4 regions of the Herminiimonas sp. GW821-FHT09C12 genome follow, and region 1 is predicted to be linked to each of the others. Evidence: predicted binding sites of a transcription regulator. Region 1 holds the regulator's gene; each other region holds the start of a gene.
The links. Region 1 encodes FNR, which switches genes on or off when oxygen is low (the NO sensors DNR and NnrR bind a similar motif). Its sites were predicted from a motif close to TTGATNNNNATCAA; they were not measured.
Positions count from the first base shown of each region.

Region 2: cydD (thiol reductant ABC exporter subunit CydD) is a predicted target of FNR. The motif match lies at 5,984-5,997, and genes of this name have one in related genera.
Region 3: AC07N2_RS01680 (universal stress protein) is a predicted target of FNR. The motif match lies at 3,713-3,726, and genes of this name have one in related genera.
Region 4: oxc (oxalyl-CoA decarboxylase) is a predicted target of FNR. The motif match lies at 6,388-6,401, and genes of this name have one in related genera.

Region 1 is NZ_JBWKPC010000002.1:802,851-811,043, reverse strand. It holds gene AC07N2_RS13725 (ABC transporter ATP-binding protein) at 1-494, opposite strand, end outside; gene AC07N2_RS13720 (ABC transporter permease) at 505-2,238, opposite strand; gene fdxA (ferredoxin FdxA) at 2,757-3,101, shown strand; gene fnr (fumarate/nitrate reduction transcriptional regulator Fnr) at 3,192-3,950, shown strand; gene AC07N2_RS13705 (NAD-dependent epimerase/dehydratase family protein) at 4,138-4,797, shown strand; gene AC07N2_RS13700 (ABC transporter ATP-binding protein) at 4,888-5,814, shown strand; gene AC07N2_RS13695 (ABC transporter permease) at 5,825-6,586, shown strand; gene AC07N2_RS13690 (lysozyme inhibitor LprI family protein) at 6,701-7,111, shown strand; gene AC07N2_RS13685 (YybH family protein) at 7,140-7,574, opposite strand; gene cysC (adenylyl-sulfate kinase) at 7,655-8,193, opposite strand, start outside.
Region 2 is NZ_JBWKPC010000002.1:1,132,727-1,140,919, reverse strand. It holds gene AC07N2_RS15195 (FecR family protein) at 1-748, opposite strand, end outside; gene AC07N2_RS15190 (sigma-70 family RNA polymerase sigma factor) at 745-1,248, opposite strand; gene AC07N2_RS15185 (group III truncated hemoglobin) at 1,412-1,822, opposite strand; gene AC07N2_RS15180 (LysR family transcriptional regulator) at 1,913-2,818, opposite strand; gene AC07N2_RS15175 (SDR family oxidoreductase) at 2,936-3,676, shown strand; gene AC07N2_RS15170 (mandelate racemase/muconate lactonizing enzyme family protein) at 3,755-4,921, opposite strand; gene AC07N2_RS15165 (LysR family transcriptional regulator) at 5,034-5,951, shown strand; gene cydD (thiol reductant ABC exporter subunit CydD) at 6,253-7,932, shown strand; gene AC07N2_RS15155 (amino acid ABC transporter ATP-binding/permease protein) at 7,929-8,193, shown strand, end outside.
Region 3 is NZ_JBWKPC010000001.1:350,750-358,942, reverse strand. It holds gene ybeY (rRNA maturation RNase YbeY) at 1-95, opposite strand, end outside; gene AC07N2_RS01695 (PhoH family protein) at 79-1,149, opposite strand; gene miaB (tRNA (N6-isopentenyl adenosine(37)-C2)-methylthiotransferase MiaB) at 1,187-2,539, opposite strand; gene AC07N2_RS01685 (hypothetical protein) at 2,585-2,953, opposite strand; gene AC07N2_RS01680 (universal stress protein) at 3,203-3,646, opposite strand; gene AC07N2_RS01675 (FAD-binding and (Fe-S)-binding domain-containing protein) at 3,938-6,937, opposite strand; gene AC07N2_RS01670 (pyridoxal-phosphate-dependent aminotransferase family protein) at 7,088-8,193, opposite strand, start outside.
Region 4 is NZ_JBWKPC010000001.1:387,980-396,172, forward strand. It holds gene frc (formyl-CoA transferase) at 1-554, opposite strand, end outside; gene AC07N2_RS01820 (thiamine pyrophosphate-binding protein) at 627-2,378, opposite strand; gene frc (formyl-CoA transferase) at 2,961-4,220, opposite strand; gene oxc (oxalyl-CoA decarboxylase) at 4,471-6,183, opposite strand; gene AC07N2_RS01835 (Crp/Fnr family transcriptional regulator) at 6,464-7,072, shown strand; gene AC07N2_RS01840 (cytidylate kinase family protein) at 7,106-7,939, opposite strand; gene AC07N2_RS01845 (tripartite tricarboxylate transporter permease) at 8,177-8,193, opposite strand, start outside.

The DNA of each region.
Region 1 (8,193 bases):
GCCTCATCCATCAGCAAGACATCCGGCCCTGTGACCAGGCCGCGTGCGATACCGACACGCTGCTTCATCCCGCCTGACAATTCGCGCGGCAATGCGCCACCGAAGCCGGCCAAGCCAATCAGATCAAGCATGGCATCTGCACGCTTCTCGCGTTCATCTGGTGGTACGCCCTGCGCTTCCAGTCCGAGTTCCACGTTCTGCTGCACGGTCAGCCATGGAAATAGTGCGAATGACTGGAACACCATCGCAATGCCGGCAACCGGACCATAGATTTCCTGACCACGATACTTTGCACTGCCCTCATCCGCGGGAATCAAGCCCGCCATGATGCGCAGCAAGGTGGACTTACCCGAGCCGGATTTACCCAGCAAGGCGACAATCTCTCCTTCTGCCAACGCGAAATCCACTTTCTCCAACACGCTGCAAGGTGTGCCGTCTGCGGTCTGGAAGGATTTATCCACACCGGTCAATTCAATCAATACATTTTGGCTCATGACGGCCCTCTCAATGGCTGCGGTCTTCTGCCAGCAAATACAATTTGCGCCAGAAAAATCTGTTTAACAACATAACAAATATGCACATCACGCCGATACCGAGCGCAATGCGATGGAAGTCGCCGGCATCGGTCATTTGCTTGATGTAACTACCCAATCCTTCAGCGACCAGCGTCGTTTTGCCCCAGGTCACATACTCGGCAACAATGCTGGCATTCCACGAACCACCGCTAGCCGTAATCGCACCCGTCACATAACTAGGGAATACGGCAGGCAGATAGACACGCTTCCATTTCAGCCAACCCTTCAAACCTAGATTGTCGGATGCCAAACGCAATTCATTTGGAATCGTCGAGGCACCAGCCACCACGTTGAACAGGATGTACCACTGCGTGCCAAACACCATCAAGGGACTGAGCCAGATGTTTGGATTGAGCTGCATCGTCAGCAGCACATACACCACCAGTGGAAACATCAAGTTAACCGGGAACGCAGCAAGGAATTGCGCAACACCTTGCACACGTTGCGAATACTTGGGACGCAAACCGATCCAGACTGCAATCGGCACCCAGATCAGCGATGCCAGGGCAATCAGCACCAACACGCGTGTCAGTGTAATCAGGCCCAACCACACCACATGGACTACTTCAGGCCAACCGACATCGCTATGTACGAAAGTAATTAATCGATAGATCGCCAGCGCGGTAGCAAGCAAGACCACTACGCTCCATGCACGCGACCATAAAGGATGAATGACACGCGCACTGGCTTGCGGCGCGGTACCGTCGTAGCGCACGCTGAACCAACCCAAGGTGCTGCGCAACATAGTCCAGACACGATCCGTAAATGCACGCATCCAGCGGCTGCGGCGTCCCCAATTCAATAACCACGAACGCTGTTCGGTTTCGCCTTGTGACTCTTCAAAACGGAATTTATCCGCCCATGCGAGCAAAGGCCGGAAGAACAATTGGTCATACAAGACGATCCCGGCCAACATGGCACCTATCGCCCAGCCGATCGCATGCAGATCCTTGGCTTCAATCGCGACTGCGATATAAGCGCCTATGCCGGGCAGCTTGATATCTTGTCCTGCAACGGAAATCGCTTCTGCCGCCACCAGGAAGAACCAGCCGCCGGACATGGACATCATCATGTTCCACAACAAGCCCGGCATCGCATAAGGCAATTCCAAACGCCAGAAACGCTGCCAACCCGATTGACGGAACACGCGCGAAGCTTCGCTCAGTTCAGCCGGCACAGTTCGTATCGATTGATACAGGCTGAACGCCATATTCCACGCCTGCGAAGAAAAGATCGCAAAAATCGCCGCACACTCAACGCCCAGCAGATTGCCGGGGAAGAATGCTATGAACGGCGCAATCGCAATCGCCTGAAAGCCGAGAATCGGCACCGATTGCAGGATATCCAGCATCGGTATCATGACCTTTTCGGCAGCGCGATATTTGGCCGCAATCGCAGCGAAGATAAAGCTGAACAGCAGCGCAAAAGCCAGCGCTATGAACATCCGCAAAATCGTACGCAGCAAGTAATAAGGAAGATTGGAGGGATCAAGCGAGATCGGCGTTACTTCGCCGACCACAAACGGCCTGGTCATCTGCATCGCGCCAAAGCCCACCGCAACAAACACGGCCAGCACCAGCGGCAACAATGCCCAATCCCAGCGATTGGGAGAAATCGCAAGCAAGGACTGATCTGCCCGACGAGGGGCAAACAACTCAAACATGGTGACACCTTGTATTCATGATTATCCAGTCTGAGCACACCGGGAAAAGGCATATCACCTTCGCCGGCAGGAATACGCATGCTGCTCCGAGTGTATGAAGGCGCGATGAAGCGACGTCAACAGTCAGACCATGCTTGCGAGTCATCAGCAAGATACAACGCACTCAAGCTCGTGCAGGTGGACACAAGATCACACCGCCAGAGCGATATATGCAATCAATTTAAAAACTAAGGGAGTAGAAAAAGAACAACCGAGGACCGATTGCCTTAAAGCCACTACCCGCCATTGCGGCAAGGTAGCGATGAGAAATCGTGGGCTACCTTGCCAGCATACTATCGGTATGAGAACTACAACTGGAACTGCCCATTCAAAAACCCCATCGGAAAATAATCGACGCACTTTACCACTCGCCTTCCCATCTTGCAATGAGCGCCGTCATTTCGGCGCACCTTCAAAAAGGCAATTCCGGCGACAGCGTTTACAATGGCGCATCTGATCGCAAAAATGGAACAAGGAAAATGCCGTTTGTCGTCACTGAAGCATGTATTCAATGTAAATATACCGATTGCGTTGTGGTTTGCCCGATGGATTGTTTTTTTGAAGGCCCCAACTTTCTTGCGATCAATCAAGATGAATGCATCGATTGTTCCGTATGCGTACCGGAATGCCCCGTCAATGCCATCGTTAACGCGGCTGAAATTTCGCCCGAACAGCAGCATTTCGTCGCATTGAATCGTGAACTATCCACGCGCCCGGACTGGAAACGTATCAGCCAGGCCAAGATACCTATGCCTGAACATGAAAAATGGGCGCAGGTGAAGGATAAGTTGCCCTTGTTACAGATTGATGACAAGATCACATGAGTCGCCTCAGTCTTCAAGACTGAGCCTCTCACCGTTAATCAAACCAGTCACCGCACCCATGCCGCATTGCGGTTCGACTAAGCAAAGAATATGAGCCAGCCCTCTTCCCCTACCGTTGATACAGCATTGAACGTCAACGCCTTGCGTGCCAGTTGCTCCACTTGCAGCATGCATCAGTTGTGTCTGCCTATGGGCTTGGGCGAAAACGATATGGAGCGTCTGGATCAAATCATCGGCCGCCGGCGCAAAGTGTCGCGCGATGAGTATCTGTATCGCATGGGCGATCCCTTTGTTAACTTGTATGCGGTGCGCGTAGGCCACTTCAAAACCTGCCAGATCAATGCTGGCGGCGAACAGCAGATTACCGGCTTCCAGATGACGGGCGAATTGCTCGGCATGGATGCAATCAGCACCGATCTCCACCACTGTGATGCGATTGCGCTGGAAGACAGTGAAGTCTGCGAAATCCCATTCCCACGACTGGAAGAGTTATTCAGCACCATGCCAACGCTGCTGCGTCACTTCCATCGCATGATGAGCCAGGAAATCACGCGTGAGCAAAGCGTCATGCTACTGCTCGGCAACATGCGTGCTGAACAACGCTTTGCGGCCTTTTTGCTGAATCTGGCTTCACGCTATACAGCGCGTGGCTACTCCTCCACCAACTTCCAACTGCGTATGTCGCGTGAAGATATAGGCAACTATCTCGGCCTGACGATAGAAAGCATCAGCCGCTTGCTCTCCAAGTTCAAGAAAGAAGGCTTGCTTAAAGTGAGCAATCGCGAGATTGAGCTACTCGACCCCGCAATTTTGAAAGAAATGGCTGCTGGCAGCGCCAGTTGCCGTTAAATCCAGGTATTGATTTTATTCAAGGCGCCCCTACCTTGAGCACACGTTCTGACTTAGCCATTTTTACTTAGCCATTCAAGTAAAAAATTGGCGTAAGGAAGCTGATTCTATTCATGCGTTGGCTATTCAGTGATCGCATGCACGATGCACTCGCGCGTTTAACGTTGGGCTTACCGAAGAGGATGAAATGAATATATTGATATTCGGTGCGACCGGTATGGTCGGCCAGGGCGTATTGCGAGAATGCCTGCTCGATCCCGATGTCACGCTGATAAAAACCATAGGCCGCAGCAGCACTGGGCAACAACATCCAAAATTGCGGGACATCGTTCATTCCGACTTGTTTGATTACACGGCCATCGAAGATGAATTGAGAGATATCGATGCATGTTTCTTCTGTCTTGGCATTTCATCCGTTGGAATGACCGAAGCCGACTACACCCGTATCAGCTATGACATGACGCTGGCGGCAGCCACAACATTGGCCAGACTCAATCCGAATATGACCTTCATCTATGTATCTGGTGCCAGTACCGACAGCTCGGAACAGGGACGCGTGATGTGGGCGCGCGTAAAGGGAAAAACAGAGAATGCCTTGCTGCGCCTGCCCTTCAACGCTTATATGTTCCGTCCGGGCGTGATACAGCCATTACACGGAATAAAATCAAAAACCAGGTCTTACCGTCTGCTTTACGCATTATCCGCACCACTTTTCCCGATTCTGCGCGCCATATTCCCCGAGCAGATCACCACCACCGAAGCATTGGGCAAGGCGATGCTGACTGTTGCCAGGCATGGCGCAGATAAACACGTACTGGAAAGCAAGGATATCGCTACGCTGCGATAATGCGTATCTGCAGCATTTCTGCATTCTAAAAAACTGACAGTCACTCGCAACATACGCGAGTTGGCATCATCCATCTATTACGGAGGCAGTTTGCAATCGATTATTTCCGTCAAGGGTCTGACCAAGCAGTATGCGTCAGGCTTTCAGGCGCTCAAAGGCATCGATCTCGATATCCGTCGCGGCGAAATCTTCGCCCTGCTCGGACCGAACGGTGCCGGCAAAACCACATTGATCAGCATCATCTGCGGCATCGTCAATCCGAGTGAAGGTACCGTACTGGCCGATGGTCACAATATCGTGACCGACTATCGCGCTGCCCGCACCAAGATCGGACTGGTACCGCAAGAGCTATCGACCGACGCATTTGAAACGGTATGGGCCACAGTCAATTTCAGTCGCGGCATATTCGGCAAGCCGAAAGATCATGCGTACGTCGAGAAAGTCTTGCGCTCTCTTTCGCTGTGGGACAAAAAAGATTCGAAAATCTTTGCCTTGTCCGGCGGCATGAAACGACGCGTGATGATCGCCAAGGCACTCTCGCACGAACCGCAGATACTCTTCCTCGATGAACCGACGGCTGGCGTCGACGTTGAGCTGCGCCGCGATATGTGGGAAATGGTGCGCGGCCTGCGTGAGAGCGGCGTGACTATCATCTTGACTACGCACTATATTGAAGAAGCCGAAGAGATGGCCGACCGTATCGGCGTCATCCGCAAAGGCGAACTGATCCTGGTCGAAGACAAGGCAGCTTTGATGGCCAAGCTGGGCAAGAAGCAATTACGCCTGCAATTGCAGCATCCCTTGCAAATCATTCCTGCCGAGCTTTCTCATTTGCAACTGGAGCTTTCGACAGACGGTAACGAACTGACATACACCTTCGATGCGCAGAGTGAACAAACCGGCATCGCCGAACTGTTGAAGAAATTGAGTGAGCACAACATCGACTTCAAGGATCTGCAATCCAGCCAAAGCTCGCTGGAAGAGATTTTTGTCAGCCTAGTGCACAGCAAGGATTGAGAAGGAAACCATGAACATTTACGCAATCCAAGCTATTTATAAATTCGAACTGGCGCGTACCTGGCGCACGCTGATGCAAAGTATTGCATCGCCGGTTATTTCTACCTCGCTCTACTTCGTCGTGTTTGGCGCGGCCATCGGTTCGCGCATGGTCGAAGTCAACGGCGTCAGCTATGGCGCCTTCATCGTGCCGGGCTTGATCATGATGGCATTGATGACAGAGAGTATTTCGAACGCGTCCTTCGGTATCTTCATGCCGAAATACGCTGGCACGATCTACGAGATACTCTCCGCGCCAGTGTCTTATGTGGAAATTGTCATCGGCTATGTAGGTGCAGCCGCAACCAAATCCATCATACTCGGCATCTTGATACTGGCAACGGCACGATTGTTTGTCACTTTTGAAATTGCACATCCACTGTGGATGCTGACTTTTCTGATTCTGACCGCCGTTACCTTCAGCCTGTTTGGCTTCATCATCGGTATCTGGGCGACTGGTTTTGAGAAGCTGCAAATCATTCCTATGCTGATCGTGACGCCATTAGCTTTCCTTGGCGGCAGCTTCTATTCAATCAATATGTTGCCTGCAGTATGGCAAAAGATCGCGCTCGTGAACCCGGTGGTTTATCTGATTAGTGGCTTCCGCTGGAGCTTTTATGGCGTTTCGGATGTCAGCGTCGCCGTCAGCATAGTCATGACCTTGGTCTTCCTGAGCGCATGTCTGGTCGCCGTCTGGTACATCTTCAAGACTGGCTATCGACTGAAAACCTAGATTGACATCTACCAGACAGTTTATTGACGTCAATCAAAATATGAAGCAAGCTGCTGCCGTATGCTGCTAGTCTTGCTGAAGACGCATGTGCTTATTAATTTTTTCGACAGGGATATGATGAATAAAATCACACTGGCTTTTTTGACCTTGCTTCCGATCAGCGCTTTTGCACAACAGGTTGATCCCTGTCTGTCCAAAGGGTCGCCGCAGGAAATGAATAGCTGCGCAAAAGAAGAATACAAAAAAGCGCATGACAAGCTGGACGTCACCTACAAAGCCTTGCTGAAACAAATCCCTAATCAGGATCAGGAAGGCATTCCTTACGTAGCGACTAAAAAGCAATTACGTGTGGCGCAAAAGGAATGGGCTGGATTTGTCGAGCAGGATTGCAAGACCATCAGCGTCTATAACAAAGGCAGCATCATGAAGGACATCGAGTTCTTCAGCTGCATGCGTTTGCATACGGAACAGCGCATTTCCGATCTGGAACGCTTCCTCAGCCGTAGAAGCAAAGCCAAATCATAAACACCGCCTAAGTACGAATTTGAACGAATTAACGTTCGTTCAAATTCGCACGCATGCTGCCATACGGATCGTCGATGATGTAACGCCACGATCCATCTTCTTGCTTCCGCAATACCTCTAGTGTGTCCACGCTGGCTTGTACCAACTTCCCTTCCGCATCTTTCCACGACAAATTCGCCTTCATTCTATTGGTCGCGAGTGTACCGTCGCCACTGATCGTGGACTTGATGAAGTCGATGGCGAATGTGGGCTTCAAAGCTATCAGTGATGCATTGTTTTGACGGATAGCCTCCAGCCCTGTCATCGTTCTGCCTGATTTCGAGAACAACACTGCTGTCGGTTCATAAAGTGCGACCGATGTCTCTATATCGCCGGATTCCAGTGCTGTAACCAGAATACGACTGCAATCGTCCGGCTGACGTGCACGCTCGCTCAGTTGGATCTCGATGTCTTTACTTGGCATGATCGCTCTCGGAATAATTATCTAAAGCAAGACTGAATGTCTATACGAGACGATTTTGCCACGAATGATGGCGATAGACGTTATTTGGATGAAGTGACGCGCACCAGCGGCAGACTCGCAAGCACATAAGCGGTCAGTTTTTCCACGCTTGTAGTCAAAGACTCATTGGCACTATCAACGATGTATTCCGCCTGTTCCGGTGCTTCATACGGTGCACTAATGCCAGTAAATTCTCGTACCTTCCCTGCTCGAGCTTCCTTGTAGAGACCTTTCGGATCACGCGCTTCACAAGTAGCAAGATCGGCGGCAACATGAATTTCATGGAAAGTCTGACGGCAACACTCACGGGCACGCGCACGATCAGCGCGATATGGTGAGATGAAAGCGGCGATGCAAATCAGACCTGCATCGGCGAACAAGGATGCAACTTCGCCCACGCGACGGATGTTTTCCGTTCTGCCTTCGTGACTGAACCCCAGATTGGCATTCAAACCTCGACGTACATTGTCACCATCAAGCACATAGCAGGAATAACCCAGCTTGGTCAGCGCGTGTTCAAGATGCATAGCCAGACTGGACTTGCCTGCGCCGGACAAACCTGTCAGCCACAACACCGCGC
Region 2 (8,193 bases), 330 kb from region 1:
CACGCGCGGTGGCATTGCCTGCTATCGGATCGATTTGTGCCGAGGTGAATGAAGCACCTTCACCTTCGCGTATGCGCATCTGTTGGCCATCGCGCGTGCGCAATTCAATACTGTGCTCAAGGACCACGACTTGCGATTGTGCAGTGCGCTGACTGACCAGGAAGCGCGTGCCCAGGGCTTGCACCGTGCCTTGACTGGTACGAACGATAAACGGACGTTGCGCGTCCGGCGCGACGGTGACAATCAATTCGCCTTCACGCAAATGCAATTGCCGCGTGTCTGGATTGAAGTCGATATCCGCTGCCGAGCGTGCATTCAATTCGACGCTGCTGCCATCGGCCAGGGTAAACGTTTGCCTTTGTCCTGTGCCTGTGCGCAGATCGGCCATGAACTGGCTAATCGGCATGCTGCGATTGGCAACGATGGCTGAGGCACCGCCCAGTCCGGCAAATGCCAGCGCGCCGCGCAGCAGTTTTCTGCGGCGAGTGCCGAGCAGGGCGCGTTGCGTCGCCTGGATTTGCCCCGGAGCACGCAGACCGGCATCGCGCACGATAGTCAATGAATCGTTCAACAAGCCAGCGACACGATTCCATGCCATTTCATTCGCAGGATCGGCGGTGCGCCAATGTTCAAAGGCTAGCCGATCTGCATCCGTCAAGGTGTCCGATTCAAAGCGGATCAGCCAATCTACTGCGGTATGGAGAAGCCGTTCGTGAACAACAGGCGTGTGATCGATTGCCGGATTCATGGCGCCCATTGCAGGCATTGCAGCAGCGCGCGCTTCATATAGCGTTCTACAGTGGCAAGCGAGACATCTAGTTTCACGGCGATTTCTGGATAGGTCAGGCGATCCAGACGGCTGTAGAGAAATGCTTTCTTGACTGGCAGCGGGAGTGCATCGAGTGCGCGGTCTATCTGTTCTATGGCTTCCAGCAATACCGTACGTTCTTCTGGGGACAGGGCGACAGCTTCCGGCATTAACATCAGCGATTGCAGATAGGCTTTTTCCAGATCCTGCCTACGCCATAGATGGAAGAGGACGCGTTTGGCGATGGTCGTCAAAAATGCGCGCGGCTCCGTAATTGTCGCGACGCTCTTGCATTCCACGACTTGAGTAAAGGTTTCTGAAGTGACGTCTTCCGCGTCTGCACGACTGGATAAGCGACGCTGCAATCTGGACAGCAGCCACGGCTGATGTTCGACATAAAGCATCTTTAAAACGGCAGACGATGAGGGATGGATGGGCACAACGATTCTCCGAGGCTTGTGTTGTCACAAGTCCTTTATTTATGTAAATGAGAATCGTTATTATTGCATGAAGATGTAAAAACGAGCTTGTTTTTATCGTCGGATGGCGGCTAGTGCTGCTTTTTTACGACGTCGGCAATATGCTTTGTACAAGTCGCAACATTCAGCTTTGAGAGAAATCCAGATCAGTCGGTAGCGCATCCGGCTGGCGATTCATTTGGTAGCTGTACCAAAGACTTTGTGCGATGCGCTGTGCGGAAGCATAGGCACGTTCGCTCATCGCGTCATTCGGCTGTTCATTGAGGGTTTCCTTGAACAGCGCCAGCCAGCGTTGAAACAGCGCGGGATCCAGATGATGTAGCGCGATATGTTTTTGCATCGGTGTACCGCTATAACGGCCGGTGCCGCGCAGTATCGATGACCAGAAGTCGACCAGTTTGCTCAAGTGGTGATCCCAGTTGTCGATATGACCGTTGAAGATAGGGCCGAGTACGGCATCCAGTCGCACCTTTGCGTAAAAGGCATGAACCAATTGCGTGACTTCTTCATCGGTACACAGTTCGTGTGATGACACTTGTTTCTCCAGTATGTAATGCGTTGATACCTAGGTTCACATGATAGGCCGTGCAGCTCGTTAATGCTTATGCGGCTGCCCCATGTTTGCTTATTGTTTCTGCGGCGGTAAGGCGCGTTCGAATATTTCCTTCAGCCATTCTGCGAAGATGCGGACACGCGGAGACAGTTGTCGATTATGTGGATACAAGACGTTGATCGGCATCAATGGAGGTGGAAACTTTGGTAATACGGACTTCAAGATGCCGGATTCCAATTGAGGAATGATGTGATAGCGCGGCACTTGTATCAATCCCAATCCGGCGATCGCGCATTCGGTATAAATCTCTGCACCGGTTACGGACACCGCGCTGGGAATGTCGATCAGCTTGGCTTTACCGTTCACGGTAAATTCAAACGGATAAGGTTTGCCGGTAGAACTGGAGATGTAATTGACCGCTTTGTGTGTGGCAAGGTCTGCGATGTTGCGTATGGGTTTGTGCTTGGCCAGATAAGTAGCGCTGGCGCATGTGACTTGTTCAAGCAACGCAACCCTGCGCCCGATCAGAGAAGAGCTTTGTGGATTGCCGCCACGCAATACGCAATCTATACCGTCGCGTACCAAATCGACCAGCAGATCACTCACATCGATGTGCAATTCGATATCTGGATAACGTGCCAGAAAATCCGGCAGAGCAGGAACGACGAAATGTGCGGCCAGAGTGCCTTGCAAGCTGACGCGCAACAATCCCTTGGGGGCAGCATTATGGAAGGCACCATCCGCTTCTTCCACGTCGGCCAGCAGACGCACGCAGCGCGCGTAATAGGCATCGCCATCCAGCGTCGGTGTCACTTGTCGCGTCGTACGATTGAGCAAACGCGCGCCTAGTCGTTCTTCCAATCGGCTCATCGCATTGGTGACGGTGGCGCGCGGCAGTTGCAGGTCATCCGCCGCTTTGGTAAAGCTGCGACGTTCCATGATGCGCACAAAAATCTGCATTTCCTGAAATCGATCCATGAGATGGCCTTATTGATTGTTATTGAATTTCGAATAATGAAGTCGATTTTAGCCTGATTATCTTTTTTGTGGTTTGTCGCACAATCCGTCCATACCAACATTTTGAGGAAAAGCATCATGACTAAGCAAGCCAAAAAAGTAGCCATCATTACCGGTGCATCACGCGGCATAGGTGCAGCAATCGCAGAGCGTCTGGCGCATGACGGCTTTGCCGTCGTCATCAACTACGCCAATAGTGCAACAGAGGCTGATGCCCTGGTTGCCAAACTGGCAGCGGACAAACACGAAGCCATCGCTGTCCAGGCCGATGTGTCCAAGGCGGCAGATGTGCGTCGCCTGTTTGATGAAACTGAACAAAAGCTGGGCAAGGTCGATGTACTGATCAATAACGCCGGCATTTTAAAAACGGCACCGTTGGCAGAGAGCAGCGATGAAATGTTCGAGCAAACATTCAGCATCAATGTACGCGGCACGTTCAATACTTTGCGTGAAGCGGCGACGCGTTTGAATGATGGCGGTCGCGTGGTGAATTTTTCCAGCACGACGGTGGCAATGAACTTGCCTAACTATGCGGTCTACAGCGGTAGCAAAGCTGCAGTGGAAGTGTTGACGCCGATCTTTGCGAAAGAGATGCGTGGTCGCAATATCACTGTCAATGCTGTCGCACCGGGACCGGTGGCAACGGAATTATTCTTTAATGGAAAAACCGAAGCGCAGATTCAGCAGTTCGCCAATATGCCGCCGCTGCAACGTCTTGGTCAGCCTGATGATATTGCTGCGACAATTTCATTCCTGGTTGGCAAGGATGGCGGCTGGATTAATGGGCAGGTATTGCGGGCGAATGGGGGATTGGCCTGATCCTGCGAGAGTTGTAACAAACTTGATTGAAAAAAACGCCGACATGATGAGTGTCGGCGTTTTGTTTTGTACTGATGTTTAAGCAGAGAGCTTTTGCATTTCACTATACAGATCGGCTTTGCCTTCAAAACCGATGCCAGGCAGATCAGGCAATGTGATGTAACCGTTATCGACCTTGGCACCATCAGGGAAGCCGCCGTAAGGCTGGAATAAATCAGGATACGACTCGTTGCCACCCAGACCCAGACCAGCTGCGATATTCAACGACATTTGATGGCCGCCGTGTGGAATGCAGCGTTTGCGTGACCAGCCGTGCTCATGCAGCATATCCAGCGTGCGTAAGTACTCCACCAAGCCATAGCTCAGTGCGCAATCGAATTGCAGCCAGTCACGATCCGCACGCATGCCACCGTAGCGAATCAGGTTGCGTGCATCTTGCATGGAGAACAGGTTTTCTCCGGTCGCCATTGGCTTGTCGTAATAATTGCGTAAGGTCGCTTGCAATTCAAAATCCAATGGATCGCCGGCTTCTTCATACCAGAACAAATCGTATTGCGATAAGGCTTTCGCATACTTGATTGCGGTATCCAGATCGAAGCGGCCATTCGCATCGACTGCGAGTTTTTGGCCATCGCCGAGTACGCTGAGGATGGAGTCGATACGACGCAAGTCTTCATCCAGCGATGCGCCGCCGATTTTCTTCTTCACTACGGTATAGCCGCGATCAATATAGCTGCGCATCTCATCCTTGAGCTTGCCGTGATCTTGTCCAGGGTAGTAGTAACCGCCAGCCGCGTAGACAAAAATCTTGCGATCGGGCTGACCATTGCCATAACGATCAGCCAGCAATTGAAAGAGTGGCTTGCCTTCAATTTTGGCGACGGCATCCCATACCGCCATATCGATGGTACCGATGGCAACGGAACGTTCGCCGTGGCCGCCTGGCTTCTCGTTGGTGAACATCGTGTTCCAGATCTTGTGCGGATCGAGGTTGTCACCGGCATCGTTGACGAGCGAGGCTGGATCGGCTTCCATCAAGCGCGGGATGAAGCGTTCGCGCATCAGCATGCCCTGGCCGTAACGACCATTCGAGTTGAAACCGTAGCCGACGACTGGCTTGCCGTCACGGATGACGTCGGTAATGACCGCCACCAGACTCAGTGTCATCTTGCTGAAATCGATGTATGCATTGCGTATAGGGGAGCTAATCGGTAAAGTCTTTTCGCGGATTTCAACTATTCTCATGCGGGTCTCCTGAAAACATCGCGTCTGGTCGATGTGGAATATGGAAAGCGCTAGCTTATTCGCAGAACGCGTACTTATAATTCACCGCAAGTCATATAACTATTCACCCCCAGTGAAAACTGACATCTCATCCGAACTTGAATTCTTTGTGCTGATTGCCCGCCACGGCAATCTCTCGGCGGCTGCGCGCGCGCTCGATATCACGCCACCGGCGGCAACCAAGCGACTGGCGCAACTGGAAGCACGCCTGGGCGTCAGGCTTATCAACCGGACGACGCGTAGCATCAGCCTCACCAGCGAAGGCGAGACCTATCTGGGTTACGCGACCAGAATTCTGGAAGAAGTAAAGGAAATGGAGGACGCAGTGTCGTCGGGTGGCTCTACGCCACGCGGACTGTTGTGCGTCAATGCGACCTTGGGCTTTGGCCGTACGGCGATTGCACCGCTGGTGTCTGAATTCGCCAAACTCTATCCACATGTAGAAGTGCAATTCGAAGTGACGGACAAGCCGATTGATCTGGTGGAGAGTGGCTTTGATTTGGCGATACGCTTTGGTGACTTGCCGGATACGCGTCTCAATGCACGCAAGATCATGTCTAACCGTCGTTTTCTGTGCGCATCGCCGATTTATCTGGAACGTCACGGCACACCCAAGACGCTAGCCGACTTAAGCAGGCATCGCTGTATTACGCATCGCCAGAATGATGAAGCAGCCGGTATCTGGCGTTTCACGCACAAGGGAAATAGCGAAGTCGTCAAAGTGCAGAGCGCACTATCCAGCAATGACGGTGATATCGTTCTGGGTTGGGCGCTAGATGCGCACGGCATCCTGATTCGCTCCGAATGGGATTTGGCGAAGTATGTGAAGAGCGGACGGCTGAAAATTGTCTTGCCCGATTTTGTCCTGCCGTCGGCGGACTTGTTCGTCTATTACCCGAACCGACGTAATCAGAGTACACGGGCGAGGGTGTTTATCGATTTCCTCGTTGAGCATGTCGATATGCTGGCAGACTTGCCTCTCTCCAGTTAGCTGTCATACGATCAGATAAAACGAGCATAAATTTGATATAGCGCAAGAAGTTAAATATTCGATGCCGGATAATGCTCGGCATGATGTGTACACCAGCAATACCCGTTTTTGATCCATTTTTCGCGCGACCAAGCAAAGCTTATTCATCGGCAGGAAATCTGCTACGGCTAATTACAGATCTATCTGATACTGTCTACAACGCTCGCCAAGGCGTATGCTGTCATCAATCTCATCGGATCCGATGTAATGAAGCACGTGCTGTCACGCAATGAGATGGCAATGCGCAAAAATGCAAGGCACTATGCGAACTACTCCAGCCGCTTTCCTTCGATTGCGATCCGGTAAAGGGATTGATGTCGGAAGTTTGCTGCAAGCGTTTGCATCATTGCTGTGGTTGCCGCAGGCAGCGCTGCTTGCTTATGCACTGCAGCGTCTGGCTGACGGCGATGGACTCGCCTCTATATATCTTCCTGCTTTCCTGATTTTCATACTTGGTGTGTTGCGTGCGCTGTGCGATGCGTGGGGTATGCGCCGTGTTTTTAAAACGGCGCGTGCTGACCTCTCGCAATTGCGTGAACGCGTGGCATTGTCGCTGGCGGTGCGTTCTCCGCTGGACGCACTGCGACCTGCATCGGGCCTGGCCGCAAGTGTAATTGCCGAGCAGGCCGAAGCAGTCGTCCCTTATCTCACACGTTATCGCCCCGCACGTCTGCGTTGCACGATTGTTCCGTTGGCGATTCTTGTCGTCGTTTTTCCACTTTCCTGGATTGCTGCATTCATTCTGCTGGTGGCGGCTCCGCTGATTCCAATCTTCATGGCACTGGTTGGCTGGCGTGCGAAAGCAGCGAGCGAAGCGCAGATGGTGGAGATGGGCGGCATGAATGGTTTTTTGCTGGATCGTCTGCGCGGCTTGGCGACGCTACGTACATTGGATGCAGTAGAGACGACAGCACAGCGCTTGCAGGAATCGGCACAGTCGCTGCGACACCGCACGATGAATGTGTTGCGCATCGCCTTCTTGTCCTCGGCAGTTCTTGAGTTGTTCGCAGCCTTGGGTGTGGCGATGATGGCGGTTTATATCGGTTTTCATTTGCTGGGACAAATCGAATTCGGCACATGGGGTACGCGTCTGACTTTGGGGCAGGGTTTGTTCATCCTGTTGTTGGCACCGGCTTTCTTTGAGCCTTTGCGGGAGTTATCCAGTGTCTGGCACGACAAGGCCGCGGGCGATGCTGCACTGGATGCGATCGCTCGTTTGACAGCGCAAGGATTGCTGTTGCCGGATGCAGAGCAACAGACAAAGAAAACAGCTCAAACAACGGAACGCGTTGCGCCGTCTATCGATGTACAAGGCCTGTGTTTTTCATATTCAGATGCAAGCGCTACTGTATTTGATGAATACGATCTACATGTCGCTGCAGGTGAGCGTATTGCCATCGTGGCGCCTAGTGGTGGCGGTAAATCGACACTGCTGTCCTTGATAGCGGGCATGGTGTCTGCGCAGTCTGGCGAGATCGCGATCGATGGCGTGACGCTGTCTGCGAATACGGTAGCTGAATTGCGTACACGTATGGCTTGGATAGGGCAGAAGCCGCATATTTTCTCCGGCTCGGTCCGTGCGAATGTGGCACTGGGTCGCGCCGATGTTGATGTGGCTGATGTTGCTGCAGCACTGCGTTTCGCTTCACTGGATGCTGTGTCGCAAGCACACCCTGGCGTTGGCTTGAGTGAAGGCGGTGGCGGCTTGTCGGGCGGTGAAGCCGTACGCCTGGCACTGGCGCGTGCAGCGGTGGATAAGCATGCTGACTTGCTGTTGGTCGATGAGCCAACTGCCCATCTTGATAGCGCTACGGCACAACAGGTGACGGATGCCTTGCTGCAGCTGGCGCAGGGCAAGACCATGATCATCGCGACGCACGATCCAATCCTGGCAGCGCGCATGGATCGCGTGATCGTGTTGGATGCGCAGGAGTCTGAATGAGACTGTGGCGCGATCTCCATCCTGTGTTGAATTTGTTTGCGGCCGAGTGCCGGAATAAATTGTTGCTGGGCGCGTTGCTGGCTGCCGTGACGGTGTTATCCGGCATGACACTGCTCGGTTTATCCGGTTGGTTCATTACGGCGACGGCGATTGCCGGATTGAATACAAGCATGGCATTTACCTTCGATGTGTTCATGCCCTCGGCAGGCATACGCTTATTGGCCTTGGGGCGTACTGCTTCGCGTTATGGCGAAAGATTGG
Region 3 (8,193 bases), on a different contig from region 1:
TTGACCCAGCTACGTAATTTAGGACGGGTGATCAGGTCTTGCAGGCGTTTGTCAGGGTATTGCACTGACAGGGAAAGCTTATTTTTTTGCAGCATTTTTCGTCGTGGTCTTGGTGGCTACGGTTTTCTTTACAGCAGGTTTGGCAGCTTGATTGGCATCATCATAAGCATCGACGATGCGCGCCACCAATGGATGGCGTACGACGTCGGCGCTGGTGAAGCGTGTAAAGGCCAGACCGCGCACATCTTTCAGCACATCAATCGCTTCGATCAAGCCGCTTTTTTGATGTTGCTGCAAATCGATTTGCGTAATGTCGCCTGTGATAACTGCTTTGCTGCCGAAGCCTATGCGTGTCAGGAACATTTTCATTTGTTCTGGCGTGGTGTTTTGTGCCTCATCCAGAATGACAAAGGCATGATTCAAAGTGCGACCGCGCATATAGGCCAGCGGCGCAATTTCAATCGCCTGTTTTTCAAACATTTTTTGCGTGCGATCAAAGCCGAGCAAATCGTAAAGCGCATCGTACAAAGGGCGCAGATAAGGATCGATTTTTTGCGACAAATCGCCAGGCAGAAAACCGAGACGCTCGCCAGCTTCTACTGCCGGGCGGGTCAGAATAATGCGTTTGACCGCATCGCGTTCCAGCGCATCGACGGCGCAAGCAACAGCCAGATACGTTTTGCCGGTACCCGCGGGACCGACACCAAAGGTGATGTCGTGATCCATGATCGCCTTCAGATACTGCAACTGATGCGGCGTGCGGCCGCGCAAATCATGGCGGCGGGTTTTTAAAACCGGCGCATCGGTGACGGATTCAACGGCTTTCTTTTTCGAAGGTTTGGCAGTCACTGCCAAGACCAGTTCCGGTTCTGCCAATGCTGCGCGTTGTTCAACCAGCGCCAGTTGCACTTCTTCCAGCGAGACGATCTTGTCCGCCAGCGGATAAAACTGCTCAAGAATTTCCAGCGCGCGCGCGCCGTTGTCACCGTTGATGATGAACTTCTCGCCACGACGGAAGATGGTGACGTCGAGTGCGGCGGAAATCTGCCGCAGATTCTCATCCATAGGGCCGCACAGATGCGCGAGGCGCTTGTTATCCAGCGGTTCCGGGATGAAATACAGTGGTTGAGCGGCAGTTTTTGTTTTCAATTTTGGCTGAGCAGGCGCTTATGCGATTAGAGGAATATTATTGTTTAACGATGATCTCGCCGCGCAATGTATATGCGTGAGATTGCACGATATTGACGTCGACCATTTGACCGATCAGACGTGCAGAATTAGGACCGGCAGAGAAGTTGACGACACGATTGTTCTCGGTGCGGCCTTGCAGTTCATCCGCATCTTTTTTCGATGGGCCTTCCACCAAAATACGTTGTACGGTGCCGACCATTTCATTGCTGTAGCGACGTGTGTTTTGATCGATTACCGCTTGCAGACGTTGCAGGCGTTGTAGTTTGACTTCATGCGGTGTGTCATCTTCCAGATTGGCAGCAGGTGTGCCTGGACGCGGGCTGAAGATGAAACTGAAACTGTTGTCGTAACCGACGTCATCGATCAACTTCATCATCGCTTCAAAATCGGCATCGGTTTCGCCAGGGAAGCCAACGATGAAATCAGATGAAATCGAAATGTTCGGGCGCACTTCACGCAAGCGACGCAGTATCGATTTGTATTCGAGCGAGGTGTAGCCGCGCTTCATCGCTGCCAATATACGGTCGGAGCCGTGCTGCGCTGGCAGATACAAATGATCAACCAGTTTAGGTACTTTTGCGTAGGCGTCGATCAGGCGTTGCGTGAATTCTTTTGGATGGCTGGTGACGAAACGGATACGTTCGATGCCTTCCATTTCGCCTATGTATTCGATCAACAGCGCGAAGTCGGCGATCTCGCCATCGGCTGCATCACGGCTCATCTTGCCGCGATAGGCGTTGACGTTTTGGCCGAGCAGAGTGATTTCCTTCACGCCTTGCGCTTCGAGTCCGGCTACTTCTGCCAGCACATCATCGAAGTTGCGCGAAACTTCTTCACCGCGTGTGTACGGCACGACGCAGTAGCTGCAGTACTTGCTGCAACCTTCCATGATGGAGACGAATGCTGTTGCGCCATCGACTTTGGCTGGCGGCATGTGATCGAATTTTTCGATTTCCGGGAAGCTGATATCGACTTGTGAACGACCGGTAGAGTGGCGCTGCTTCAACATTTCCGGCAAGCGATGCAGGGTTTGCGGGCCAAATACCAGATCCACATACGGTGCGCGCTTGACGATGGCATCGCCTTCTTGCGATGCGACACAACCGCCGACGCCGATTACCAGATTGGGGTTGATCAGTTTCAGTTCGCGCAGACGGCCGAGATCGGAGAACACTTTTTCTTGCGCTTTTTCGCGCACGGAACAGGTGTTGAGCAAGATCACATCGGCATCTTCTGGCGTGTTGGTTTTGATCATGCCATCGGAGGCATTGAGTACGTCGACCATCTTGTCCGAGTCGTACTCGTTCATTTGGCAACCGAAGGTTTTGATGTATATCTTTTTCTGCATGGTATGGCTTATTTACTCAGTTTCTTGCTTAGTTAATTACTTGAATTACTTGGACACAGGGGCCGGCAGTGGTGTGGGCTTGGCTGGTTCTACTGGCACGAGCGGCAAGGTCCTTTTCGCTTCGTCTGCCGTCAAAATCCAGATGCGGTCGATGTCGCCGGTATTGCTTTCCGTGTAATTCACGGCGATGTCGCTACCGCGTAAAGCAGATGGCATCTCGATCATATTGTCCTGATTCCAGATCCGCGCACCGGCAGACAAGGTGCGTGTTTTCTCATTGATAACAATTGCCGGATAGCTGGCCGGTGTCATCACGCCGCGTTTTACCTCGGGCGGGAAAGGCCGTTCAAACGCTTGTGCCGATAATGTCACAAGAGCAAGAGCGCAAGTGATCAGGAAATTATGTATCCGCATGACTAATTCCGTTCAGGATAAAAATGGATGGCGGCTATCTGGATGGCTAGGACAAGAATCAATCCGGCTCGGATATACGAACTATGCGGATTTTTTGCGAATTTCGTGTTGAATCAGGATGTTTTCTGCGCATTTTTGCGAAGCGCAATGATACCACGGGGCGAGAACGGCTATTACCCGCTTACCTTGGATGGAATTGCAGGGAAAATGGGTCACGACAGGCGTCGCAACCCAGGGTAATACGCGCTTCTAGCGGAGCACCAGAACTGGCAGCGTGGTGTGCGCCAGCACTTTTTGTGTTTCGCTGCCGACAAACAGCTTGTTCAAACCTTTGCGTCCGTGCGATGCCATGAAAATGGCGTCGCATTTGTACTCTTCGGCGATCTTGACGATTTCTTCATACGGATTGAGGCCTATCGACACCACGGTTCTGGATTTAATGCCTTTGGCTCGTGTCGTGGCTTCGATTTTATCTAGGTGTTTCTGTGCAAGGTCGGCAACCTTGTCGTCATACAGCACCGGATCTATCGGGAAGACGCCTGCGCCTTCCATCATGCCTGTATATAAATAGGGTTCGGCGACGGAGAGTATGACCAGTTCGCCGCCCAGTTTTTGAACAAACTCAATTGCTGTATCGACTGCTTTATCGGATAGCGGAGAACCGTCGGTTGGAATGAGAATTTTCTGGAACATGGTGACCTCCATGAGGTGGGAAGGACGCTACTTTCTTCGACTATATTGCGCACGCAGCGCAAGAGATTGATGCAGATCAAAAACATCGGCAATACGCGGATTCGGTCGTTACGTCAGAGTCCCAAGGCCGATAGCTTAGGTGTTATTTCATCTTACACACTTAAACTGAGTGCAAAAAGATCGATTGGTTCCGGGCGGAAGCAGAACTTCTTGCCATCCTTGGCTGGACAGCGGTGTTTTGAGTGAGGGAGATGTTTTTGTTGCGATGCACTATGCGTGCATCGCAACTGATTACGTGCGTAAGGCGTCGGCCAGTACGCGTGAAACGTGGATGGCTTCTTCTTGTGTACCGTCAGAAATTTGATGTCTGCAACTGGTGCCGTCGGCGACAAAGATGGTGCCATCTTCTGCCTTGCGTATTGCAGGGAACAGCGACAGTTCACCCATCGCTTGCGACGCATCGTAATGTTCTGCTTCGTAGCCAAAACTACCAGCCATGCCGCAGCAAGACGATTCGACGACAGCAACGTCTAGTTGCGGTATCCAGTTCAATACCGTTTGTACCGGACGGAATGCATCGAATGCTTTTTGGTGGCAGTGACCATGCACCATCGCCTTGTTTGAGGCGAGTGGTTTGAGATCAAGCTGTAGTCGTCCTGCGCTATGTTCATGTACTAGGAACTCTTCAAACAGATAGGCCATGCTCGCCAACTTCTCGGCTTCTTTGCCATATCCGTAATTGAGGAATTCATCGCGCAGTGACAGCAGGCACGATGGTTCCAGGCCGACGATAGCAACGCCTCTATTAACGAAAGGCATCAATGCATCCAGCGTTCTGCGCGCTTCTTGCTTGGCTTGATCAACTAAACCGGCGGACAGGTAAGTACGGCCGCAGCACAGCGGACGTTCGCCAGCGCGTACATTGAAATGCACGGTGTAGCCGGCAGCTTCCAGCACGGCTTGTGCGGCGATGGCGTTTTCCGGCTCCATGTAATTATTGAAGGTGTCGACGAACAGCAGCACTTCCTTGTTAGTCGTCGCATCGCTGTTGTGATTGCTACGTTGCGACAGGAACGATGGCTTGAAGCGCGGGAATGCTCGTTGCGGTGCCAGCCCGATTTGTTTTTTCAACCAGCCGGATATCCACGGCAGCTTGTCGGCGACAGCGAGCAGCGTGCCGACGTGACTGGCATAAGGTGCATAACGCGGCATGTAAGCCACGAGTTTTTCACGCAGGCTGATGCCGTGTTTATTTGCCCATGCTGCGCGTGCTTCTATCTTTACTTTGGCCATATCGACGCCGGTCGGGCAATCGCGTTTGCAGCCTTTGCAAGAGACGCACAGATCAAGCACTTCCTTGACGTCGGGACTGGCCAGACCTTCATCGCCAAGTTGGCCTGAGATAGCCAGACGCAATGTGTTGGCGCGACCACGCGTCACGTGACGTTCATCTTTTGTGATGCGATAACTAGGACACATGGTGCCAGCGTCGAACTTGCGGCAATGGCCGTTGTTGTTGCACATCTCGACGGCTTTGGCTAAACCGCCGGTGCGATCATTGCCGGTACCTGGTTCTGTTTCCTTACCGCTGGCAGGATCACGTGTAACGTTCCATGCCGACCAATCCAGTTGTGTCTTGATCGGCAATTCCTGATAACCGGGTGCAAAGCGGAAATTGCTTTTGTCATCCATCTTCGGCGGACGCACGATCTTGTCAGGATTGAAGCGATTGTCTGGATCGAACAAATCCTTGATTTCGCTGAATGCCTGATTGATGCTCGGTCCGTATTGCCAGGACACCCATTCGCCGCGGCATAAACCGTCGCCATGCTCGCCGGAATATGCGCCTTTGTATTCGCGTACCAATGCCGATGCTTCTTCCGCAATCTTGCGCATGTCGGCTGCGCCGTCACGACGCATATCGAGTATAGGACGTACGTGCAAAGTACCGACGCTGGCATGCGCGTACCAGGTACCTTCGGTGTGATATTTGTGGAAAACTTCAGTGAGACGATTCGTGTATTCGGCCAGATGTTCTAGCGGCACGGCACAGTCTTCGATGAAGGACACGGGTTTGCCGTCGCCCTTCATGCTCATCATGATGTTGAGACCGGCTTTGCGCACATCCCACAAAGCTTTTTGTTCATTCGCATCGACCATGTTGACGACAGATCCGGGCAAGCTGAGATCACTCATCAAGTCGGCCAAAGCGGCGAGTCTTTCAACCAATGCTGCTTTATCGTCGCCCGCGAATTCCACCAGCAAGATCGCTTGTGGACTGCCGACCAAGGCTTTTTCAATGACAGGACGGAATGCGGCTATATCTAACGACAGATCAATCATCGTGCGATCAACCAGCTCTACAGCGGTCGGCAGCAGTTTGACGATGTGCTGCGCGGCATCCATCGCTTGATAAAAGGTTGGGAAGTTGATGACGCCGAGCGCCTTGTGCTTAGGCAGTGGTACCAGCTTCAATGTCAGTTGACGGCTGAAGGCCAATGTCCCTTCGGAGCCGACCAATATATGTGCCAGATTGGCGCTGCCATCATCGGTGTAAGCGCGCGGATTTTGGCAGTCGAACAGATCGATGTTGTAACCGGCGACGCGACGCAATACTTTCGGTACGCGTTCGATAATTTCTTGCTGTTCGCGGGTTGCGATACGTTTTAAGCCTTGTGTGATTTCTTGCAGGCGCGTGGTGTGCGCCATATTTTCCAGCGTCTCGAAGCGGCCTTGCGTGCCATCAGCAAGCACAGCATCTATTGCCAACACGTTGTGCACCATATTGCCGTATTCGATAGAACGCGAGCCGCAGGAATTGTTGCCTGCCATGCCGCCTATCGTGCACTGCGCCGCAGTCGAAACGTCAACCGGGAACCATAAGCCATGTGGTTTGAGCCATGCATTCAGATGGTCCAGCACCATGCCCGGTTCTACCGTGATGGTGCGTTTTTCTGCATCGAAATCGATAACGTTATTCAACCACTTGCTGTTGTCGATGACCAGCGCTTCGCCTACTGTTTGACCGCATTGGCTGGTACCGCCGCCGCGCGCGAGGATGGGAGTTTTTTCGGAACGTGCAATGTCCAGACAGAGCAGCAGATCAGCTTGATCGCGCGGAACCACAACGCCTATCGGCATGATTTGATAGATCGATGCATCGGTGGCGTAACGGCCACGATCTGCATTGCCGAACAACACATCGCCGCGCAATTCCTTGCGCAAGCGGCTTGCCAGCGGGCTAGGACTACGTCCGCTTACAGGAACAAAGTGAATCGGCTTGACGAGCATTTCCGGGACATCCTTTTCTGAAACAAACAGCACATTCAATCAGCGCTGCACAGTCGCGTGCGTCTCTTTATATATGCAAAGCTTTTTGACGCAGCCTGCAGTTAGCTATTACGCCAGCATGCAGGCTGATGTTCTTTGACAGAGTTTTAATCAGGCTGCGATTTTCAACGGTGGGATTTTTTGTTCTGCCAAAAATTCCATCGCTGCGCCAACGCCGCTGCCCTTGAGTTTGATACCGGCGATTTTCAAACCCATTTCGCAACCGGCCAATGTCGCCATCAAGCTCAGATCGTTTGCTTCGCCCAGATGACCGATGCGGAACATACGGCCTTTCATCTTGCCGAGGCCGGTGCCCAGCGACATATTGAAACGTTCGTAAATGGTTTTACGCACCATGTCTGCATCGATTCCTTCAGGTGTCATGACGCCAGTCAGGATAGGTGAGTAGACGGAAGAGTCCGCGCATTGCACTTCCAGGCCCCAGGCATTGACGGCGAGGCGGCAAGCTGCGGCCAGACGTTCGTGGCGGGCAAATACATTGTCTAGGCCTTCGGTGAGGATCATGTCGAGCGCTTCGTGCAAGCCGTACAAGAGGTTGGTGTTCGGTGTGTACGGCCAGTAGCCGGTTTTGTTCATCTCGATGATGTCAGTCCAATCCCAGAATGCGCGCGGCAACTTGGCATTCTTGCTGGCAGCGATCGCTTTTTTCGAGACGGCGTTGAAGCTGATGCCAGGCGGCAGCATCAAGCCTTTTTGCGAACCGGATACTGTCACGTCCACGCCCCATTCGTCATGACGATAGTCCGCTGCTGCGAGGCCGGAGATCGTATCGACTAACAACAGTGCAGGGTGATTGGCTGCATCCATCGCCTTGCGTACGGCTGCGATATTGGAGGTAACGCCGGTGGAGGTTTCGTTATGGACTACGCAGACTGCTTTGATGACATGACCGGTATCGGCACGCAGACGTGCTTCGATCAAATCAGCTTGTACGCCGCGACGCCAGCCTTCGATGCCAGGCAAGCCGATGAACTCAGGTTTGATGCCGAGTGCTTCTGCCATTTTTTTCCACAGCGTGGCGAAGTGACCTGTTTCATACATCAGTACGGTGTCGCCCGGGCTGAGGGTGTTGCTCAATGCTGCTTCCCATGCGCCGGTGCCGGATGCTGGGTAAATGATGACTGGTTGCGTCGTTTTGAAAATCTTTTGGATGCCGGACAGAACCTTCAAGCCCAGCGCACCGAATTCAGGGCCGC
Region 4 (8,193 bases), on a different contig from region 1:
TGCAACAATGCAGCCAAGATACCCAGCGCCAAATGCAAACCGGTACCGCTGTCGCCGATTTGTGCGCCAGTGACCATTGGTGGGCCGTCGTCGAAACCGGTAGTCGAAGCAGAACCGCCTGCGCATTGCGCGACATTTTCATACACTTTGCAGTGTTCGTATGGACCAGGACCAAAACCTTTGACCGATGCGACGATCATTTTTGGGTTGAGTTCGTTGATACGTTCCCATGTGAAACCCATACGATCCAGCGCGCCTGGTGCGAAGTTCTCTACCAGTACGTCGCATTCCTTGATCAAGGTTTCGAGGACAGCTTTCCCTTTTGGATTTTTTGTATCCAGCGTGATCGAACGCTTGTTATGGTTGAGCATCGTGAAATAGAGGCTGTCTGCCTCTGGGATGTCACGCAATTGACCACGTGTAGCATCGCCTTCGCCAGCACGTTCAACCTTGATAACATCTGCGCCAAACCATGCCAGTAACTGGGTACATGTCGGGCCTGATTGCACGTGTGTGAAATCAAGAATGCGATAGCCGCTTAATGCCTTACTCATCAACTACTCCTATCTTTTACAAAAAAACGCGAACAGGTCATCCCCACTCGCGCAGTACTTAGCTAATAAAAATTATTTATACATTGTTTGCGCCATCGTACCTGGTGCGTAGACCGCGGGATCGACCCAGATATTGATGACTGCAGATTTACGTGTTTTCTGTACTGACTCGCGAGCACGCTGTAGCGCGCCTGCGATGCGTGATGGGTCGCGCACTTCCTCACCATAACCGCCCAACATTTCAGCAAACCGACTGTACGGGATATCGGACAGCAGGTTACCAACATTACCGCGCTCTTCACCGTACTTTGCCAATTGGCCGTAACGGATTTGATTCATGGCCGAGTTGTTCCCGACCACCGCGATAAATGGGACATTGAAGCGATTCGCTGTTTCAATATCGAACGAGGTCATTGAGAATGCGCCATCACCGTAATAGCACAATACCTCTTTTTCCGGATTGGCCAAACCGGCAGCAATTGCGAAGCCGGTACCAACCCCCAAGCTGCCTAAGGCGCCTGGATCCATCCATTGCCCCGGATTACGTGGACGAACCGCTTGTGCCGAGATCGTCACGACATCACCACCATCACCGATGTAGATAGTGTCTTCGCCGAGGAATTCATTGATTTCATATGCAACGCGATATGGATGTATCGGTGAGCTGTTCGATTTGAACAGCGGCATCAATTTCTCCGTTGCGACAACTTCTGCTGCCTGCAAGGCCTTCATCCATACTTTGCGTTTTGCTTGCGCCGATTTGTCGATACGACCTGATGCTGCCTCCAGCGTTGCCGCGAGGATGGCACCCGGATCACCAACCAAACCCAAATTGACGTCGCGATTTTTACCGACCGTACGATAGTCTTGATCGATCTGAACGATCTTCGCATTTTGACTCAAGCGTTTGCCGTAGCCCATGCGGAAATCAAAAGGCGTACCGACGATCACAATGACATCCGCCTTGTCGAAACCTTCACGACGTGTACGATCAAAGTGATGCGGATCGCCCGGCGGCAAGATACCGCGCGCAGCGCCATTAAAGTAAGCTGGAATATCCAGCATGCGCACCAGAGCAACAGCTTCTTTGTGTCCGCGCGAAGTCCAGACTTGATTACCGAACAGAATAACTGGACGCTCTGCGTGCAACAGCAAGTCCGCCAGCTTTGTAATATCGAGCGGATCACCTATCGATTTAACTGACGCACGATAGCTGCTAGGTGCAGGAATCACAGCACGACTCACGTCGATTTCACGATCAAGTACATCACGCGGGATTTCCAGATACGAAGGACCGCATGCACCAGCGAACGCTGCACGTATCGCCATAGACACCATGTCTGCTATACGTTCAGTGGAACGCACACCTTCAGAAAACTTGGTGATGGGACGCATCATTTCTGTATGCGGCAAATCTTGCAGGGAACCCATCATGTGTTGAGTGATGCCACCTTGACCACCGATGTGCAGCACCGGACTCTCCGAACGGAAAGCGGTGGCAATACCAGTCATGGCATTAGTGCAGCCCGGTCCTGCCGTAGTGACAACAACGCCGAGCTTGCCAGTTTGACGGGCATAGCCGTCTGCTGCATGTGCAGCAACTTGCTCATGGCGAAAATCAACGATGCGTATGCCTTCATCGACACAACCATCGTAGATGTCGATGATGTGCCCACCGCATAGGGTAAAGATGGTATCGACGCCTTCATTCTTCAGTGCACGCGCAACCAGATGACCACCCGAAATGATGCCGCTATCGCGGCTCTTCACTTTGAGGGTGTCATCTGCTGTCGTGGTCGACGGATACGCCGTTACTGAAGACATGATTTTCCTGTTAAGCCGGCCATGAAAGTCATGCTCGTTCACGGCCGTGCTGTTTACTTACTTCTTACGGTAAGGCATCTTTAAAAAACATGTATAGGTTTTTAGAGATACCCTTCAGCCTGCGCATTCACTATAGCTAATACGAGTGGCCGTATCATATCGATCTGCCTGCGCTTCCATCATTGACCCCGGTCAATTTTCATCGCATGATATTCGCCCTGCGCATCCTTCTCTGTTTTGCCTATTTTTCCCTCTTAAATAAGGCCATCACAGCAACTACTCTTCTTACCTTCCATCGTGCTTTTTTAACACCGATTTATCGATGAGATTTTGCAGCGCACTAGTTATCCGAGAACACGCAGAATCAATGCGAGCTTAGATAAAATTTTGCATCGCAGCATAATTTATCATTCACTACTCATCCTCAAACATGCTCGCTTGAGCAAACAAGCACTATATCAGCTAACGATTACACACCCAGAAGTGCCACTTTACGCATTGCCCTCTCGTGGCACAGACGAAAAAAAACGGCGCCCAAACTGGGCGCCGTTTTTACAAGCTAGAAGCTAGTTGAAGAAATTCTTAAACTGCTTTAGCAGCGTGCAATGCAGCGATCTGCTCTTTCGAATAACCCAATTGAGCCAGAACTTCATCAGTGTGTTCGCCCAACAATGGCGAACCAGTGATTTCTGGTTTCATATCGGAGAATTTGATTGGGCTACCAACTGTCAGGTATTTTTCGCCACGATCTTTGTGCTCAACTTCAACGATCGAACCGCTTTCGCGCAACGATACGTCGTTAGCCAATTCTTTCATCGACAGAACTGGTGCGCATGGGATGTCGTACTTACGCAGAATGTCGACAGCTTCGAACTTGGTTTTGTCTTTGAGCCATTCTTCGATCGTTGCGAAGATGTCAAAAATCTTGTCTTGACGAGCTTCTGCAGTTTTGTATGCAGGATCGTCAACCCATTCTTCTTTACCCAATGCTTTACAGATTGGCGCCCAAGCATGACCTTGGATGGTGAAGTAGATGTACGCGTTAGGATCGGTTTCCCAACCTTTACATTTCAGAACCCAACCTGGCTGACCGCCACCGCCAGCGTTACCGCCGCGTGGTACTACGTCAGTGAATTTACCGTGTGGGTATTGTGGGTACTCTTCCAAGTAGCCGATTTTGTCCAAACGTTGTTGATCGCGCAGTTTGACGCGGCACAAGTTCAAAACAGCATCTTGCATCGACACAGCAACTTTTTGGCCTTTGCCAGTTTTTTGACGACCCATCAGAGCTGTCAAAATACCGATTGCCAAGTGCATACCTGTGTTGGAGTCACCCAAAGCAGCTGCCGAAACAGTTGGTGGGCCGTCCCAGAAACCTGTGGTGGAAGCAGCGCCGCCAGCACATTGAGCCACGTTTTCGTAGACTTTCAAGTCTTCGTAGTGGTGACCATCGCTGAAACCTTTAACCGATGCCATGATCATGCCTGGGTTCAATTCTTGGACACGTGCCCATGAGAAACCCATACGATCCAATGCGCCTGGACCAAAGTTTTCGACCATAACGTCGGATTCTTTGATCAGCTTTTCCAGAACTTCTTTACCTTCTTGGGTTTTTGTATCCAAGGTCAGCGAACGCTTGTTGCTGTTCAGCATGGTGAAGTACAAAGCATCTTTGCCTGGGATGTCGCGCAATTGTGAGCGAGTTACGTCGCCGGAACCTGGACGCTCAACTTTGATAACGTCAGCACCGAACCAAGCCAACAGCTGCGTACATGCTGGACCAGCTTGTACGTGGGTGAAGTCGATGATCTTAACGCCTGCTAATGGTAATGTTTGACTCATGATTGGTAGATTTCCTTATCAATCGTTTAACTTGACTCCTGAAATCAGAATACTTTCAGGAAGTGAAAAACCACTCAGAGAGTTCTGAGTGGAATCGCGCCATTTACATGGCTTTAATCCAATACTACTTGGAGTTCTTAACCTTCTAGTCTAGTGCCGCACCACAAACAGTGTCAAGTTGCGGCACAGTCAACACTTCGCTGACCGTGCCACGCAATGACCATGGCTTGCGCCTTGGCTCTATCTAGTATTACTTCTTCTTACCGATCGTCGAAACGATGTTCAAGTTACCAATACGGCCGGATTCAACACCAGCTGCTGGATCGATGATCGCGTCGATGATGGTTGGCTTGCCCGATTTCAGGGAAGCTTCCAAAGCTTTAGCCAGTTGTTCTGGAGTTTCAGCACGAACGCCTTCGCCACCCAGAGCGACACTGAACATATCGTACTTGGTGTTCGGATTGAACAACATGCACGAGAATTGGTGTTCTGGGTTTGCTTCGTCACCGCGGTAGATACCGCCGTTGTTCATGATGATGACGGTTACTGGCAAGTTGTAACGTGTGATTGTTTCGTATTCCATTGCGCTGAAACCGAATGCGCTGTCGCCGCAAATTGCAACGACTGGCTTGCCGGTTTCAACAGCTGCAGCAACAGCCGAACCCATACCGATACCCATTACGCCCCATGTACCTGTATCTACACGTTTGCGTGGCAAGTATTGGTCGATGACCATACGTGCGTTATCGAGGGTGTTTGCACCTTCGTTAACCAGAGTGATGTCTGGGTAGTTTTTCAACACGTCACGGATTGCGCCGAGCGAGTTGAAGTAGTTCATGACTGGAGTAGCTGTGCTCAGTTTGGTAGCCAATTTAGCTTTGGTGCCAGTAGCACGTTCAGCAATAGCGCTCATCCATTCTGTTGGCTTAGCAGCGCCTTTCAGGCCAGCGCGCAATGCATTGACGCAAGATTGAACGTCGCCAACCAGTGGTGCAGCGATAGGTACGTTGCTGTCCATTTCGTTAGCTTGGATGTCGATCTGTACGAATTGTTTCGAGCCGCCCCATGTTTTGCCTTTACCGTGCGACAACAACCAGTTCAGACGAGCACCGATCAATACAACAACGTCGGACTCTTGCAGAACCATCGAACGTGCAGCAGCAGCACATTGTGGATGCGTATCGGAAACCAGGCCTTTAGCCATCGACATAGGCGTGAAAGGAATACCTGTTTCTTCGATCAGTGCTTTGATGTCTGCGTCGCATTGAGCGTAAGCAGCACCTTTGCCGAGCAAGATCAATGGCTTTTTAGCGCCTTTGATCAATGCAACAGCGCGTGCAACAGCGTCTGGACCTGGGATCTGTGCTGGAGCTGGATCAACTGGAACGAACAGAGTTTTCGCGCCTTCTTCTGCGCTCATGGTGGTGCTGAACAGACGTGCTGGGATGTCCAGATACACGCCGCCTGGACGACCGGACAATGCTGTACGGATAGCGCGCACAACTGCTACGCCGATATCTTCAGTACGGTTGATACGGAACGAAGCTTTGCAATGTGGACGAGCGATGTTCAACTGATCCATTTCTTCGTAGTCGCCTTGTTGCAGGTCGACGATTTCACGTTCCGAAGAACCGGAAATCAGAATCATTGGGAAGCAGTTGGTGGTGGCATTAGCCAGTGCAGTCAAACCGTTCAAGAAGCCAGGTGCGGAAACAGTCACGCAAACGCCTGGTTTTTTGGTCAAGTAACCAGCAACCGATGCCGCGTAACCTGCATTTTGTTCGTTACGGAAGCTGAAGAACTTGTTACCACGTGCTTGCCACATACGGCCGATTTCGGTAACCGGAATGCCGAGAAGACCATAAATGTTGGTAATGCCGTTCATTTCCAAGGCTTCCATCAGGAGGTGGAAGCCGTCTGTCAGCTCTACGCCTTCTGCTACTGCCTGAATGTCGTTTTTCATAATGAATATCTCTTCGGTTGATTTCGATAAAGGTTAGGCAACGTTGCCTAATCCCATGGTTGCCGCGCTTTTGTCGGCCATTCGTACTTGCAAGGCACCTCTAAAAATCAGATCGGTTGATTTTTAGAGATACCCTTTAGTTATGCTTTTACGCATACACTATCCAAGTGGGCGTATCATATCGATCTGCCCTCGCTTCGATCATTGACCCCGGTCAATTTTCATCGCATGATATCGGCCCCGACCACCCTTCTTTCTTTTATATCTACATATCTTGTAAATGCCGACTGTTGATAACCATCCAGAACGAAATGTCATTCGCGTCCAGCTCAGACAAAATCTTGTCTTAAAAGACATGACTGATAGCGAATGGGCCGAACTGGAGTCGCATTTACTCGTCGTAGACTGTCCAAAAGGTGACTTCCTGCTGCATCAGGGCGTGCATGAAATGGAACAATATTTCATCCTTGATGGCATATTGAAGCGCGTTGTTACTAATCAGCAAGCCAAGGAAATGATTCTACGCTTTGCCGATGAACGCAATATGGAAACCAGTTACGCCGCATGGCGACTGAAAACGCCTACACCTTACAGCATCATCTGCGTAACCAAAGCGCGCGTCGTGAAGTTGCCTTTGCTGCAATGGATCGCTTTCATCGATAAACATGAACATGTCAAACAAGCATTTGAGTTAGACGTCATGCATTTGATGAGCGAAATCATGGCACATACGATTACTTTGCATTTGCTCGATGCGCCTGGTCGCGTACAGCGCTTTACTCGTAAACATCCAGAACTCTTCGATCGCATCCCGAAGAAAGAACTCGCCTCCTACCTCAATTTGTCGCCAGAAACATTGAGCCGACTAAAACATCAAGGAAAAATCTGACCTCTTGGTAAGTGAGGTCAGATTTTCAAAAAACTAGTATTTGCCCGAAGAATACAGTTTTGAATTAACCATCAAGCGCACTTGATTGTCCACACTGACAACACCTGGAACACCAGCGGCAACTTTCTCTGCAGCAGCATGTTCATCAGCATGCAGGACCAAGCCACTCAACACGACATGACCGCGATTTGCTTCAATCGTAATCTTGACATCGCGACTCGCCGGCGCACTCTTTAATGCAGCACGCACATGCGCCTCTAGCGTCATATTCTCAAGTACGGCTTGCGATGCTTTTGTTTCCTTGAATTCTGGACGCCCTACCAAATTCATAATTTGTGCTGCGCAACTTTCAACTGATAAGCGATCAGTATTCAGCACCAGATCGTATAACACCGGATCTCCCCACGTTACTCCAAATTGCTGATGCATGCGTGTGGCATGCGCTGCATCACTACGACGGATTTCCGCTTCGGCAAAATCTGCATCATCTGTTTCCAAATGCGCCATCAGCCATGCGACCCGATTTTTCATTGAACGTGTAATACGAACTGTCACCACATGTGGCACTGCATGCAGCAGGCAAGTTGCGCCCCAGCCGCGCAAGACAACATTGCCTTTGTTGGCCAACTCGAATACTTCTTCCGCTGTATATAAGGCGATACCTTCTTCATCTGCAGTAATACGATCGACAAAACCGGCCTTGCCCTCACGCAAACGGCGAATCACGCTTTTGCTTATATCCATCTTTTCTGCAAGATGATCGATCACCTCATGGCGCATCACTGCAAGATTCTGTGTTTGTGCAAGATGCATTGCGACATCTTTGGCAAGCGAGCCCATTTCCTGCGTCATTGCGATCACTGGCATAGCTATCTCCTTAGTTATGGTTCTCGGTAATACACGACTAATCAATAAACAGTTCAATTGAAGCTGATTACTCTGGTCAAGCAGAGTAACCATACCATCAAAATTTAGCTCCAAAAACAACTATGCCCCACGTGGCTATTCACCGCGTGGGGCACACTAGATCAGATTAGCTTGAAAGCTGAATCATTCAACATCCCGTTTTGCAGGATGCCGGATCAAAGATATTACAAAGGTCTATCAATCTACTGGACGCT